3 regions of the Corallincola luteus genome follow, and region 1 is predicted to be linked to each of the others. Evidence: predicted binding sites of a transcription regulator. Region 1 holds the regulator's gene; each other region holds the start of a gene.
The links. The regulator MetJ, encoded in region 1, represses methionine synthesis genes. The targets are predictions, from matches to a motif close to TAGACGTCTAGACGTCTA.
Positions count from the first base shown of each region.

Region 2: a site for MetJ is predicted at 2,444-2,461, ahead of metK (methionine adenosyltransferase). Genes of this name have one in related genera too.
Region 3: a site for MetJ is predicted at 2,371-2,388, ahead of metA (homoserine O-acetyltransferase MetA). Genes of this name have one in related genera too.

Region 1 is NZ_SJXE01000001.1:126,144-130,432, reverse strand. It holds gene EZV61_RS00535 (hypothetical protein) at 1-815, shown strand, start outside; gene metF (methylenetetrahydrofolate reductase) at 902-1,792, opposite strand; gene metJ (met regulon transcriptional regulator MetJ) at 2,028-2,351, opposite strand; gene metB (cystathionine gamma-synthase) at 2,568-3,719, shown strand; gene metL (bifunctional aspartate kinase/homoserine dehydrogenase II) at 3,763-4,289, shown strand, end outside.
Region 2 is NZ_SJXE01000008.1:140,873-145,161, reverse strand. It holds gene gshB (glutathione synthase) at 1-312, opposite strand, end outside; gene rsmE (16S rRNA (uracil(1498)-N(3))-methyltransferase) at 317-1,048, opposite strand; gene metK (methionine adenosyltransferase) at 1,258-2,409, opposite strand; gene tkt (transketolase) at 2,656-4,289, shown strand, end outside.
Region 3 is NZ_SJXE01000001.1:1,458,963-1,463,251, forward strand. It holds gene metH (methionine synthase) at 1-1,310, opposite strand, end outside; gene metA (homoserine O-acetyltransferase MetA) at 1,322-2,281, opposite strand; gene EZV61_RS06515 (HvfX family Cu-binding RiPP maturation protein) at 2,485-3,093, shown strand; gene EZV61_RS06520 (NAD(P)H nitroreductase) at 3,360-3,908, shown strand; gene EZV61_RS06525 (hypothetical protein) at 4,005-4,289, opposite strand, start outside.

The DNA.
Region 1 (4,289 bases):
TTTACCACTGGACATCTAGGGCTCACCGTAAAGGTAGTGGCCATGGTGCAATCAACCAAACAAGTCCCACTCTTAGTCAGCAGCTATTGGTTTTTCGGCCGACATTTTTAAGCTGGTGTATGGCGATGCTATTCATGATCGGTGCCGCTTGTTTTGCCGCCCCCTGTATCAACGAGGTCTGGCCTGGGCTAATCAGTCACTGGTTAGAAGATGTCGACACCATCAATATAGTGTTTTTTGTTGGCTCTATCTTCTTCACCAGTGCCGCTTACCTACAGCTTCTCGAGGTGGTCAATGCTGATCGACGGGCAGAATTAGAAGCGGGTGTTACGCCCACTAACCCCTTCACGTGGTTTAGCTGGCAACCTAATCAGATTGGCTGGTTAAGTGCATTTATCCAGCTTGTCGGCACCTTGTTCTTCAATCTAAATACCTTTGATGTGATGTTAAGTGACCTGAACTGGTTGCAACAAGATTTACTGATCTGGACTCCCGACATCATCGGTTGCGTCTGTTTCCTGGTGGCCAGCGGTCTTGCGGTAATTGAAGAGTGCCACAGCTTTTGGGCATGGAAGCCACGATCTATTTCATGGTGGGTCGTCATGGTTAACATGCTCGGCTCTATCGCCTTTATGGTCGCAGGCGTATTCACGCTGGTCTTACCCAGTAGCCAGGAGGTTCTCGACTTATATCAAATCAACCTTTGGACCTTAGTCGGCGCAGCCTGCTTTTTTGTTGGCGCTTATCTGACCCTACCAGAAATGACGCAGTGGAAACGTCCAGCCATGTTAGTTCGGCAACAGGCTCATAACTGACTCTAGATAGTTGGAACAAGCCTAACGTGAGATAAAAAAAGAGCCGGCCTATGGCCAGCTCTTTTTTGCTTAAATTATCTGTTGAATTAGTTACTCGGACGTACGCCCAATGAATGGCAGATGGCGTAACTCAGATCAGCACGATTCAGGGTATAGAAGTGAAAGTCTTTCACGCCCTCTTTCGCCAGCACCTTGACCATATCCATAGCGATCGATGCGCCGAGCAGGTTACGCGTCATGGCGTCATCATCAAGGCCGTCATACATTTTATGCAGCCACTGCGGTAGATGAACGCTGGTCATGCCTGCGAAGCGTTTAAGTTGGTTAAAGTTTGATACCGGCAATATACCTGGCACGATCTCAACATCGATACCCGCGGTGACACACCGGTCACGAAAACGCAGATAGCTTTCCACATCAAAGAAAAACTGGGTGATGGCACGGTTGGCACCGGCATCCACTTTGCGTTTTAGGTTAATCAGATCCGCTTGCGCACTTTTCGCTTCTGGGTGCACTTCTGGGTAGGCCGCTACCGAAATATCAAAGTCCGCTTCCGATTTCAGCAAAGCCACTAGATCTGCCGCATACATATCTGGGCGCTCATTACTGCCTTCCGGCAAATCACCACGTAGTGCGACAATCTCCCGAATACCATTTTGCCAGTAATCACGGGCGATCTGGCGTAACTCATCTCGGCTGGCATCAATACAAGTTAAGTGAGGGGCAGCGGTCAAGCCGGTATCTTTCTTAATCCGCTTAACGATGTCGTGGGTACGATCCCGTTCACCGCTGCAGGCACCATAAGTCACTGAGACAAATTTAGGCTTTAGAGGGGCTAAACGCTCAATCGAGTTCCACAGCGTCTGCTCCATCTTTTCATTACTTGGCGGGAAGAACTCAAAAGAAACATTGATCTTGCCAAGCTCCGACAAGCTTTGGTTCAACAGACCTATCTGCTGTGCGTGACTTAATGCCATTTCACTTAACTCCCTGGCCTTGCCAGTGCTGAATGCAATGTGACTCACAGGGTCACATTTAGATGTTTAGACGTCTATACGGCCTAAATTTGAGGTGATCGGCATTTAATGTCAAGTCATTTTTGTGCCAAAACACCGAGCGCAACAGCACTCAGCTTGCCCGTTAGGTAACCAAAAGGCGATAAAAAAGGAGGCAACGGCCTCCTTATTACGCAATCCAAATGACGGTGAGCGACTAATCTTCGGTGTGCAGATCCGGGATCGGTAAGCCTAACTCTTCCATCTGCTTGCGTACCTCTTCAGGCAAGTCATCTGGACTGTCTTTTCGTAGGTCGTCATCAGCGGGCAGCGGTTGCCCTGTGTAGGCATGCAGAAACGCTTCACAAAGCAGCTCACTATTAGTGGCATGGCGTAAATTATTAACCTGACGACGCGTACGTTCGTCGGTCAGGATCTTAAGCACCTTAAGCGGAATAGAAACAGTGATTTTTTTAACCTGCTCATTCTTCTTACCATGCTCTGCATAAGGGCTGATATATTCGCCGTTCCACTCTGCCATGTCAGCGCTGCCTACCTTCGTTTGCTGCAAATAACCCTGCTGATTGTACCGAGTCAGACGAGTCAGTCAAATATAGCAATCCAAATGGCGGGATGTTTAGACGTCCAGATATCTTGACGTCTGAAAGTTCATCCCTTATCGTTGCCTCATGCCCGCCTCTGCCTGCATATTTTGATGTCCAGCAGATGGCCCCTTAGCCAAAGTGAGAGCAACCAGATGAGCAAACGTAACATTGCCACCGTATCGGTGCGTGCCGGTATCGATACTGACCATCAGCACGGTGCTGTGGTACCGCCAATCTATCTGTCCAGCAACTATACGTTTGCGGACTTCGATCAGCCGCGACAATATGATTACACACGTTCAGGCAACCCTACCCGTGATGCACTAGCCGAAGCGTTAGCTGAACTCGAGCAAGGCGCGAAAGGCGTAATCACCAGCACGGGTATGGCGGCTGTGCATTTAGCTACCATGTTATTAGAAGCCGATGATCTGCTGGTTGTTCCTCACGACTGTTATGGCGGTAGCTATCGCCTGTTCACCAATTTAGAAAAGAAAGGCCATTTCAAATTGTTGGTGGTTGATCAGAATGATCCCACCGCGTTCGCTGCGGCGTTGGCACAAAAGCCAAAAATGGTTTGGGTAGAAACACCAAGTAACCCACTGCTACGTGTGGTTGACGTGGCAGCTATCTGCGAGCAAGCCCACGCTCAAGGTGCCTTAGTCACGGTTGATAACACTTTCCTGTCACCGGTATTGCAACAGCCGTTAACTCTGGGTGCAGATATCGTCGTCCACTCTACAACCAAATACATTAACGGCCATTCCGACGTTGTTGGCGGTGCCGTTGTCGCCAAAGAGCAGGCAATGGGTGATGATTTAGCTTGGTGGGCAAACTGTATCGGGATCACAGGTTCTCCGTTTGACAGCTTCCTGACCATGCGGGGTTTGCGCACGCTCAAGCCACGAGTGAAACAACACCAGGATAATGCGGCGGAGATCATCAAATTCTTACAGCAACAAACCAAAGTTGCGGCGATTTATCACCCGAGCCTGCCGGATCATCCAGGCCACGAGATCGCCAAGCGTCAGCAGCATGGTTTTGGTGCCATGTTGAGCTTTGAGCTGAAAGGCGGCGTCGATGAGGTAAAAGCATTTCTCAGTGGTCTGAGTTTGTTCTCATTGGCAGAATCTCTTGGCGGTGTAGAAAGCTTAGTTGCCCACCCGGCAACCATGACCCACGCAGCCATGGATGAAGCAGCGCGCATTGAAGCGGGCATTGGCAACAACCTGCTTCGTTTATCTGTCGGCATCGAAGATGTGGCAGATCTAATTGCAGATCTGCAAGCGGGCTTTGATGCGGTTTAAGTTATAATTGGCCGACTGGCATAACCTAAGGTAATCAGCCGATATGTGGCAGCACGCACAGCGCAGTGAATCCGTGTCATCACGGAGCAGAGTTCATAAGTTTGGTGGCAGTAGTTTGGCCGATGCAGATTGCTATCTGCGGGTCGTAGAGCTGCTAAAAGAGCACACCTCCGCAGGGGATCTTGTGGTGGTCTCAGCGGCGGGTAAAACCACCAACGCGCTGGTGTTGTGCAGCAAAAGTGCGGGCAGCAATGACGAGCTGGTAAAACAAACCTTAACTGATCTGGAGCGCTTTCAAGGCAGTCTGATTACCCAGCTGTTAGACGGTGCCGCGGCAAAACAAGCCCTGCAATCGTTAAGCGATGATCTCAACCAGATCCAGACTCTGCTGCAAGCTGGCGATGAGTCGGCGCGCTATAACGAAACTGTCGGATTTGGCGAGCTATGGTCAGCTCGGCTACTGGCGGCATTGCTCAATCAGTCGACAGTGCCCGCAGGCTGGTTGGATGCACGCGAGATTTTCTCGGCGCAGCCGGGACCGCAACCAGAGATCGATGTTGCACTGTCGCA
Region 2 (4,289 bases), on a different contig from region 1:
CTCTAGCATGTAGGTGGCGTAGATATACTCGGTATCAAAGGGGGGGTCTTTGCGCATCAATACCACATCAAGTTCCGTCAACGGTAACTCTTCGGCCGCGCCTAAAGTGAACCAGTTTTCTGCATCTTGCTGTACTTGTAGTGGTGCCATTCGGCCGTAGGCTTTGCCTTGGTCGAGGTAAAGATCGGCCATCTCCATATAGCGCAGTTGCCAACCCCGAGCCTGTGCCGCCACTAGCATGGCAAAGCTGCTGTCTTTCTTGATATTTATATCTGTGATGGGGTCCATCACGATACCGACGGTAATAGTCATTCTGTTATCCCAAGTCACCAAATCTGAGTTGCAAAGCGCTGATAGCAACCAACGCTGCGGTTTCTGTTCGTAATATGCGAGGACCGAGTTTGACGGTAAAGAATTGCGCTTGCTCAGCGACGGTAATCTCTTGTTCGGAGAGTCCGCCCTCGGGGCCGATAAGTATCTCTACCTGATCCCCAGGCGCCGCCATGTTGCTAAAGCTGGTATCGGTATGAGGATGCAAAGTGAGACGAGTGGCGTCAGTTGTTCTGGCCAACCATTCCGATAGCGGCTGGGGCGAATTGATACGCGGCACTCTGTTGCGGCCACACTGTTCGCAGGCACTGATAGCCACTTTCTGCCAATGTGCGACTTTCTTCTCCCAGCGTTCATTGTTGAGTTTGACGCCGCAACGTTCAGTAATCAGTGGTGTGATCTCTTGTACGCCCAACTCGACTGACTTCTGTATTGTGATATCCATCTTTTCACCACGGCTTATTCCTTGGCCTAAGTGGATCGCAAGTGGGCTTTCCCGATCTGCGGGGTGAGCTTGCTGTATCTGCACTGACACATTGCGCTTGTCGACAACACTGAGTGTTCCAAGATACTCATGACCGTCGCCATTAAAAAGCGTCACCGGATCGCCGAGGCGCATTCGGAGTACGCGCGCCACGTGACCCGCGGCATCACTACTTAGCTCGACCGTTGACGGAGAGGTCAGCGGTTCTGGGTGAAATAGTCGAATGTTGCGCATGATGTAACTCTTATCCTGACCAAACGATATTGAAAAGCAGTGCGTAGAAAGCGAAGCCTGTTTTCGTGATCAATCAACGCAGTATAAACAAAAAAGGCAAGCTTTCGCTTACCTTTATCTTTGGGATGAAAAAATGCCGCAGGTGTATGGCACCCACAGCACTTTGTGGGGTGTGCTAATGCACGGGGGCGGCAAATTTAGTCAGTCAATTATAAGCCTGCAGAGGCGCGAAGAGCGTCTATTTTATCAACCTGCTCCCAAGGGAACTGCTCACGGCCAAAGTGACCATAAGCGGCGGTTTCTTTGTAGATAGGCTGCACTAAATCTAACATTTCAGTGAGACCATATGGACGCAGGTCAAAGTGTTCTCTAACCAGTTTAACTAACAGCTCGTCAGCCACTTTACCTGTACCAAAGGTTTCGACGCTGATAGAGGTCGGTTCGGCTACGCCAATGGCATAACTTACCTGGATCTCACAGCGTTCAGCTAACCCAGCAGCAACAATGTTTTTTGCCACGTAACGGCCAGCGTAAGCGGCGCTACGGTCAACTTTTGACGGATCTTTACCGGAGAACGCACCGCCACCGTGGCGAGCCATACCACCGTAGGTATCAACGATGATCTTCCGGCCAGTTAAGCCGCAGTCACCCATCGGGCCACCGATAACAAAGCGACCGGTGGGGTTGATGAAGTACTTGGTCTTGTCGTTTAGCCATTCGCGGGGTAGTACCGGATCGATAATGACTTCGCGAACCGCTTCTACCAGGTCACTTTGGCTGACGCTGTCACAGTGCTGTGTCGATAACACCACAGCATCAATGCCAACAGGCTTGCCGTTTTCATAAACAAAACTTACCTGGCTTTTAGCGTCTGGGCGTAACCAAGGAAGTGTGCCGTTCTTACGTACTTCAGCCTGACGCTTTACGAGGCGGTGGGCATAAGTAATTGGCGCAGGCATCAGGACATCAGTCTCGTTGCTGGCGTAACCGAACATCAAGCCTTGGTCACCAGCCCCCTGCTCGCGAGGATCACCGCGGTCAACACCTTGAGCGATATCAGGCGATTGTTTACCGATAGCGTTAACGACAGCACAGGAGTCAGCGTCAAAGCCCATATCCGAGTGCACATAGCCAATATCTCGAACGGTATCACGTACCAGTTGTTCGATATCTACCCATGCTTCTGTAGTGACTTCGCCTGCCACTAGCACCATGCCGGTTTTAACCAGGGTCTCACAGGCTACGCGTGCCATAGAGTCCTGTTCGAGAATTGCATCGAGAACAGCATCAGAGATCTGATCTGCGATTTTGTCGGGGTGCCCCTCAGAAACGGATTCGGAGGTAAATAAATGTTGTGCCATGGGTGTCATCCAGATAGATAGACTTATATATGTATGAACGTCTAGACGTCTATTCTAACCAAGAGAGCTGCAAATGTGCTAGCCCCGATCGTAAAAAAAGCGCATAACCGCTTTGTTGTACGTGTAAACGTAAATAATAGATTACATATATAGAGGCGTAGAATTTCGTTGCTAATGTACACAGAAACATTGACAATATGCGTCCATTTTTTCAGACACTTCAAATTATAGAGCTGGGAGTATTCGATGCCTTCTCGTCGTGATCTTGCCAACGCAATCCGTGCACTGAGCATGGATGGTGTACAAAAAGCTAAGTCGGGTCACCCCGGCGCACCTATGGGTATGGCTGATATCGCGGAGGTTCTCTGGCGCGATTATATGAAGCACAACCCAACTAATCCTGAATGGGTTGACCGCGATCGTTTCGTATTATCCAACGGCCACGGTTCTATGTTGTTGTATTCCCTGTTACACCTCACAGGCTACGACCTCTCAATTGATGATTTGAAAAACTTCCGTCAATTGCATTCTAAAACCCCTGGTCATCCTGAATATGGTTATGCGCCGGGTGTAGAAACTACCACCGGGCCACTGGGTCAGGGCATCACCAATGCGGTTGGTTTTGCGATCGCAGAAAAATCATTGGCCGCGCAGTTTAACCGTGGTGTTCATAATGTGGTTGACCACTACACCTATTGTTTCCTCGGTGACGGTTGCTTGATGGAAGGTATCTCCCATGAAGCCTGTTCATTGGCTGGCACCTTGGGTCTAGGTAAGTTGATTGCATTTTGGGATGACAACGGCATCTCAATTGACGGTGAAGTTGAAGGCTGGTTTACCGATGACACGGCCAAGCGTTTCGAATCATACGGCTGGCACGTTATTCCAGCGGTTGATGGCCATGATGCAGCAGCGATTGCAGCAGCAGTCGATGCGGCGCGTGCAGAAACTGGCAAGCCAACCCTTATCTGTTGTAAGACCGTGATTGGTTACGGCTCGCCGAATAAAGCTGGTAGCCACGACTGTCACGGTGCGCCATTAGGCGATGAAGAGATCGCTGCATCACGTGAATTCCTTGGTTGGAAGCATGGTGCATTTGAGATCCCTGCTGATCACTACGAGCAGTGGAGTGCGAAAGATGCGGGTCAGGCCGAAGAAGCCGCTTGGCATGACAAATTTGCTGCTTATCGTGGCGAACACCCTGAGTTAGCCGCTGAGTATGAGCGCCGCATGAAGGGTGACCTGCCTGCTGAGTTCTCAGCGCAAGCAGATCAGTACATTGCTGACCTGCAAGCCAAAGGCGAAGTCATTGCGACTCGTAAAGCAAGTCAGAACTGCCTGAATGCTTATGGCCCATTGTTACCTGAATTCATGGGCGGCTCAGCCGATCTCGCGGGTTCTAACCTGACATTGTGGAGTGGGGCGAAAGGCCTCACTGCTGATGATGCTGACGGCAACTATATCTTTTACGGCGTGCGTGAATTTGGCATGTCAGCCATCATGAATGGTCTTGCTCTGCACAAAGGTTTCGTACCTTACGGTGCTACTTTCTTAATGTTCGTTGAATACGCTCGTAATGCGGTACGTATGGCCGCGTTGATGAAGCAGCGTAGCATCTTTGTTTATACCCACGATTCTATCGGTTTGGGTGAAGATGGTCCGACGCACCAGCCAGTAGAGCAGATCTCCAGCTTGCGTATGACACCTAATCTGGAAAACTGGCGTCCATGTGACACGGTTGAATCAGCAGTGTCTTGGAAAGCGGCGATTGAGCGTAAAGAGGGGCCTACTAGCCTTATCTTTACTCGCCAGAACTTGGCTCATCAGGATCGTACCCCACAGCAGGTTGCTGATATCGCCCGCGGTGGTTATGTGTTGAA
Region 3 (4,289 bases), 1.3 Mb from region 1:
GAAGAGTCGATCATCACAGGTACGCGGGCGATATCGGGTTCGGCAGCGATTAACTTCAGAAAGCGCTCCATACACGCTTCAGCGTCGAGCATCCCTTCATCCATATTGATATCGATGATCTGAGCGCCGTTCTCCACTTGCTGCTTGGCCACATCGAGGGCGGTTTCATACTGCTCCTCTTTGATCAGGCGTTTAAACATGGCTGAGCCGGTAACGTTGGTGCGCTCACCGACATTTACAAACAGCGTGTCTTTATCTATTACCAGCGGTTCTAGACCGGACAGCCGGCAGGCGATGTCCAGTTCGGGCAGTGGACGAGGCTCGACGCCAGCAACGGCGTCTGCCATGGCTCGGATATGTTCTGGCGTGGTACCACAGCAGCCACCGACCAGGTTCACTAAGCCAGATTCTGCCCACTCTTTGATATGTTCGGCCATCTCTGCCGGGTCAAGATCATACTCACCGAAGGCATTTGGCAAACCAGCGTTGGGGTGCACAGAGACAAAGGTCTCGGAGATCTGCGACAGATCACGCACGTATTGGCGCAGCTCTTTGGGGCCTAAGGCGCAGTTCAAGCCAAATGAGATCGGCTTAGCGTGGCGCAGAGAATGATAAAAGGCTTCAGTGGTTTGGCCTGACAAAGTACGGCCAGAGGCATCGGTGATGGTGCCGGAGATCATGATCGGCAATTCGTAACCGATCTGCTCAAACACCGTTTGTACGGCAAAAATCGCGGCTTTGGCGTTTAATGTATCGAAAACCGTTTCGATTAAGATCAGGTCCGAACCACCATCAATCAAAGCGTTTGTCGCTTCAATATAAGCCTCAACAAGCTCATCAAAGCTGGTATTGCGGAAACCGGGGTCATTCACATCCGGTGAGATAGACGCGGTACGGTTAGTTGGGCCTAAAACACCAGCAACATAGCGAGGAATACCTGTTTCCGCGGCGACATCGTCTGCCGCTTGGCGTGCCAAGCGGGCGCTCTCGCGATTGATCTCCACCACCAGAGATTCCATGTCGTAGTCGGCCATGGCGATACTGGTAGCATTAAAACTGTTGGTTTCGAGGATATCGGCACCGGCTTCTAGGTATTGCCGATGGATGTTGTAGATGAGCTCGGGCTGGGTCAGTACCAGCAGATCGTTATTGCCTTTGACATCCGATGGCCAGTCAGCGAAACGTGTACCACGATAGTCAGCTTCTTCCAGCTTTTGATTCTGGATCATGGTGCCCATACCGCCGTCAATAACGGCAATACGTTGCTTGAGTGTGGTTTCCAGTGCCTGAATACGTTCTATTCTGTTCAAACTTCTGCTTCCTATAACGATTCGGCGTGGGCTTGGCTTAATGCAACCAAAGACGCTTCGTTTAGATTAAACGGGGTGAGCTGATAAACATGGTAGTTGAGCCAGTTGGTAAATAGCAGATTACCATGGCTGCGCCAGCGCACCTTGTATGGCTGGTTTGGATCGTTATCAGCGTAATAGTTTTCCGGGACCTGCGGGTCTATCCCTGCATCAAGATCGCGGCGGTATTCATCATCAATGGTATTGGCATCATATTCTGGATGGCCAGTAACAAAAAACTGTCGGCCATCTTTCGAACCTAGCAGGTATAAACCGGCTTTTTCGGAGTCAACCAACACCTCCAGCTCAGGATGCTCATCAATCGCTTTTACTCTGACTTCGGCGTAGCGGCTGTGGGGCGCATAGAAAAATCCATCAAAGCCACGTAACAACGGGTGGTCTTTAGCCGCTTCACGCACCTGATGTTCATAAACACCAGATAATTTCTCCTCGCGCAGATGGCGTTGTAAACCATAGAAGTGGCTTAGTGCTGCGTGGGCTGCCCAGCAGAGGAAAATGGTGCTGACAACATGGCTTTTTGACCAATCCATGATGGTTTGCATCCGTTCCCAATAATGCACCTCTTCAAACGCTATCTGACCTAACGGTGCGCCAGTAATAATAAAGCCGTCGTAGCAGTTATCTTTAATCTCTTCAAAGCTGCGGTAGAAGGCATCCAAGTGCTCTTTTGGCGTGTTCTTCGACGGGCGATCATCGATGCGCAATAGTTCGACATCTATCTGCAGCGCGCTGTTTGAAAGTAAACGTAGCAGCTGAGTTTCGGTTTCGATCTTCTTCGGCATGAGATTAAGGATCAACACACGCAGTGGACGAATGTCCTGATGCTCCGCACGAGAGGCGGGCATGATGAAAATATTCTCCTGTTTGAGAATATTGGCTGCGGGGAGCTCGTCTGGAATTCGGATCGGCATGAGCTTTAACCTGTACGTCTAGCAACTGTTCAGTGACTAAAAAGGGCGTAAACCGCCCTAAATTAGAACGAGTCTAACTGAATCGGTTTTAGACGTCTAGAAGTCTTACCATCCATGCTGCTACAAATTGTTGAAATATTATCTTGGGTTTGCCTGTCTATCCTTAGTAGATAGCAAATTCAAATAGTTGAGGAAACCGAGCCATGGGCGTCAAGCAGCTTTATACACCAGTAGATAATGTCTGGAAGGGGATTTCACAAATTGATGGCCTTGCGCCCCTGTTACTCCGTCTCTATCTCGCGCCCGTGATGATCCAAGCAGGGTGGAATAAAATACAGGGCTTTGACGGCGTTGTTGAATGGTTTGGGAACAGCGAATGGGGCTTGGGTTTGCCGTTTCCTTTATTGCTGGCCAGTCTGGCTATCGCTGCAGAGTTTATAGGTGGCATTTTGCTGATCCCCGGCATTTTGGTGCGCTGGGTGTCTATCCCTCTGATGGTGACCATGCTAGTGGCGGCGTTTAGCGTACATTGGCCTAATGGTTGGCTGGCGATCGCTGATCCCAACAGTTGGTTGGCAAGTGAACAGGTGGCGGAATCCGCGCAGAAATTGGCCATCGCGAAAGAGATTCTGCAGGAACATGGCAATTACGAGTGGTTAAGTTCGAGTGGCAGCTTTGTTGTGCTTAACAACGGTATCGAGTTTGCCATTACCTATTTTGTGATGTTGCTGTCTTTGTTCTTTACCGGCGGCGGTCGCTATACCAGTGTCGATTATTGGGTACATCGTTCGGTGATGAAATCGCAGAACTAATGATTCGCATAGACAGGCGACAGCGGGTAACCGTCGGGTTGCTCGCTGTTTGAATAGAGGTCTTCATCGTTAGTAATGGCTAATGTTTGCCTGTTGTTTGTCATGGAAAATGCACAGATTTGTTAACATTATGTAAGTATTTGCAGCGAAGTGTGGGGTATCTCGTATTAATCAGCTCAACACGTTGAAAACCCTATTGCTCTCTCTAGTCTCGTTGAAAGCGATCTGGTACCTTGACCCCCTAGTTTAATGATTGGTGAATTGCCATGGATGTAATTAATCTTCTTCTTAACCGCTGTTCTCATCCGAAACTTAAAGCACCTGCACCCACAGGGCAGACTTTAGAGAACATTTTTCAGGCGGCATTGCGCGTTCCTGATCATGGTCGCTTAAAGCCGTGGCGCTTCGTTATCGTAGAGGGTGATGGTTTAGCGCGCTTAGGCCAGTTATTTGCTGATATTGCTACTGCAGCCGGCGCGCCCGAAGACAAAATCGCACGCGCGAAACAGATGCCTCTGCGTGCGCCGATGATTATTGTCGGTATTGCGTCACCAACACCCCATGCCAATGTGCCCCGTTCAGAGCAAGTCTTGTCTGCCGGTTGTGCAATGATGGCGATGCAACAAGCGGCGTTTGCGCAAGACTTTGGCGCCATGTGGCGCTCCGGTGAACTCTCTCATCACCCTGATGTGGCAAAGGCATTTTCTTTGGACACCGATGAAGAGATTGTTGGTTTCCTTTACTTAGGCACGGTAGCGCAAGAGGCTCCGGCTGCGCCTTTATTGCATAGCGACGATTTCTTCACCTATTACTGATAGTGTTCGCTGCTTAGCTTCTTTTGTAGCAAAGCGTGACATAAAAAGGCAGCCATTGGGCTGCCTTTTTATTTTGCTTTATCTGCTGAACAGCGCTTATTGCTCCGCTTTTGCCTGCCAAGCTTGCGCTTGTTGTTCATCCCTTGGGAAGTCAAATTCGCTAATGGCCTGTGGCGGAATAGGTAGCAAGTCACCGCGGTAAACCATAGCGATAATCGCAGCTAACTCTGGTTTTAGCGTGGTCGCTACATTGGCACTTTCATAATCTGTGCTGGCCACTTTAATCAGTTGCTGTTCGGTGTGCGCTAACTGTTGCATGATAATACTGCATCCTGCTGTATCCATGATGCACAACATGGTTTGCTCGTTCAGACTGGCCAA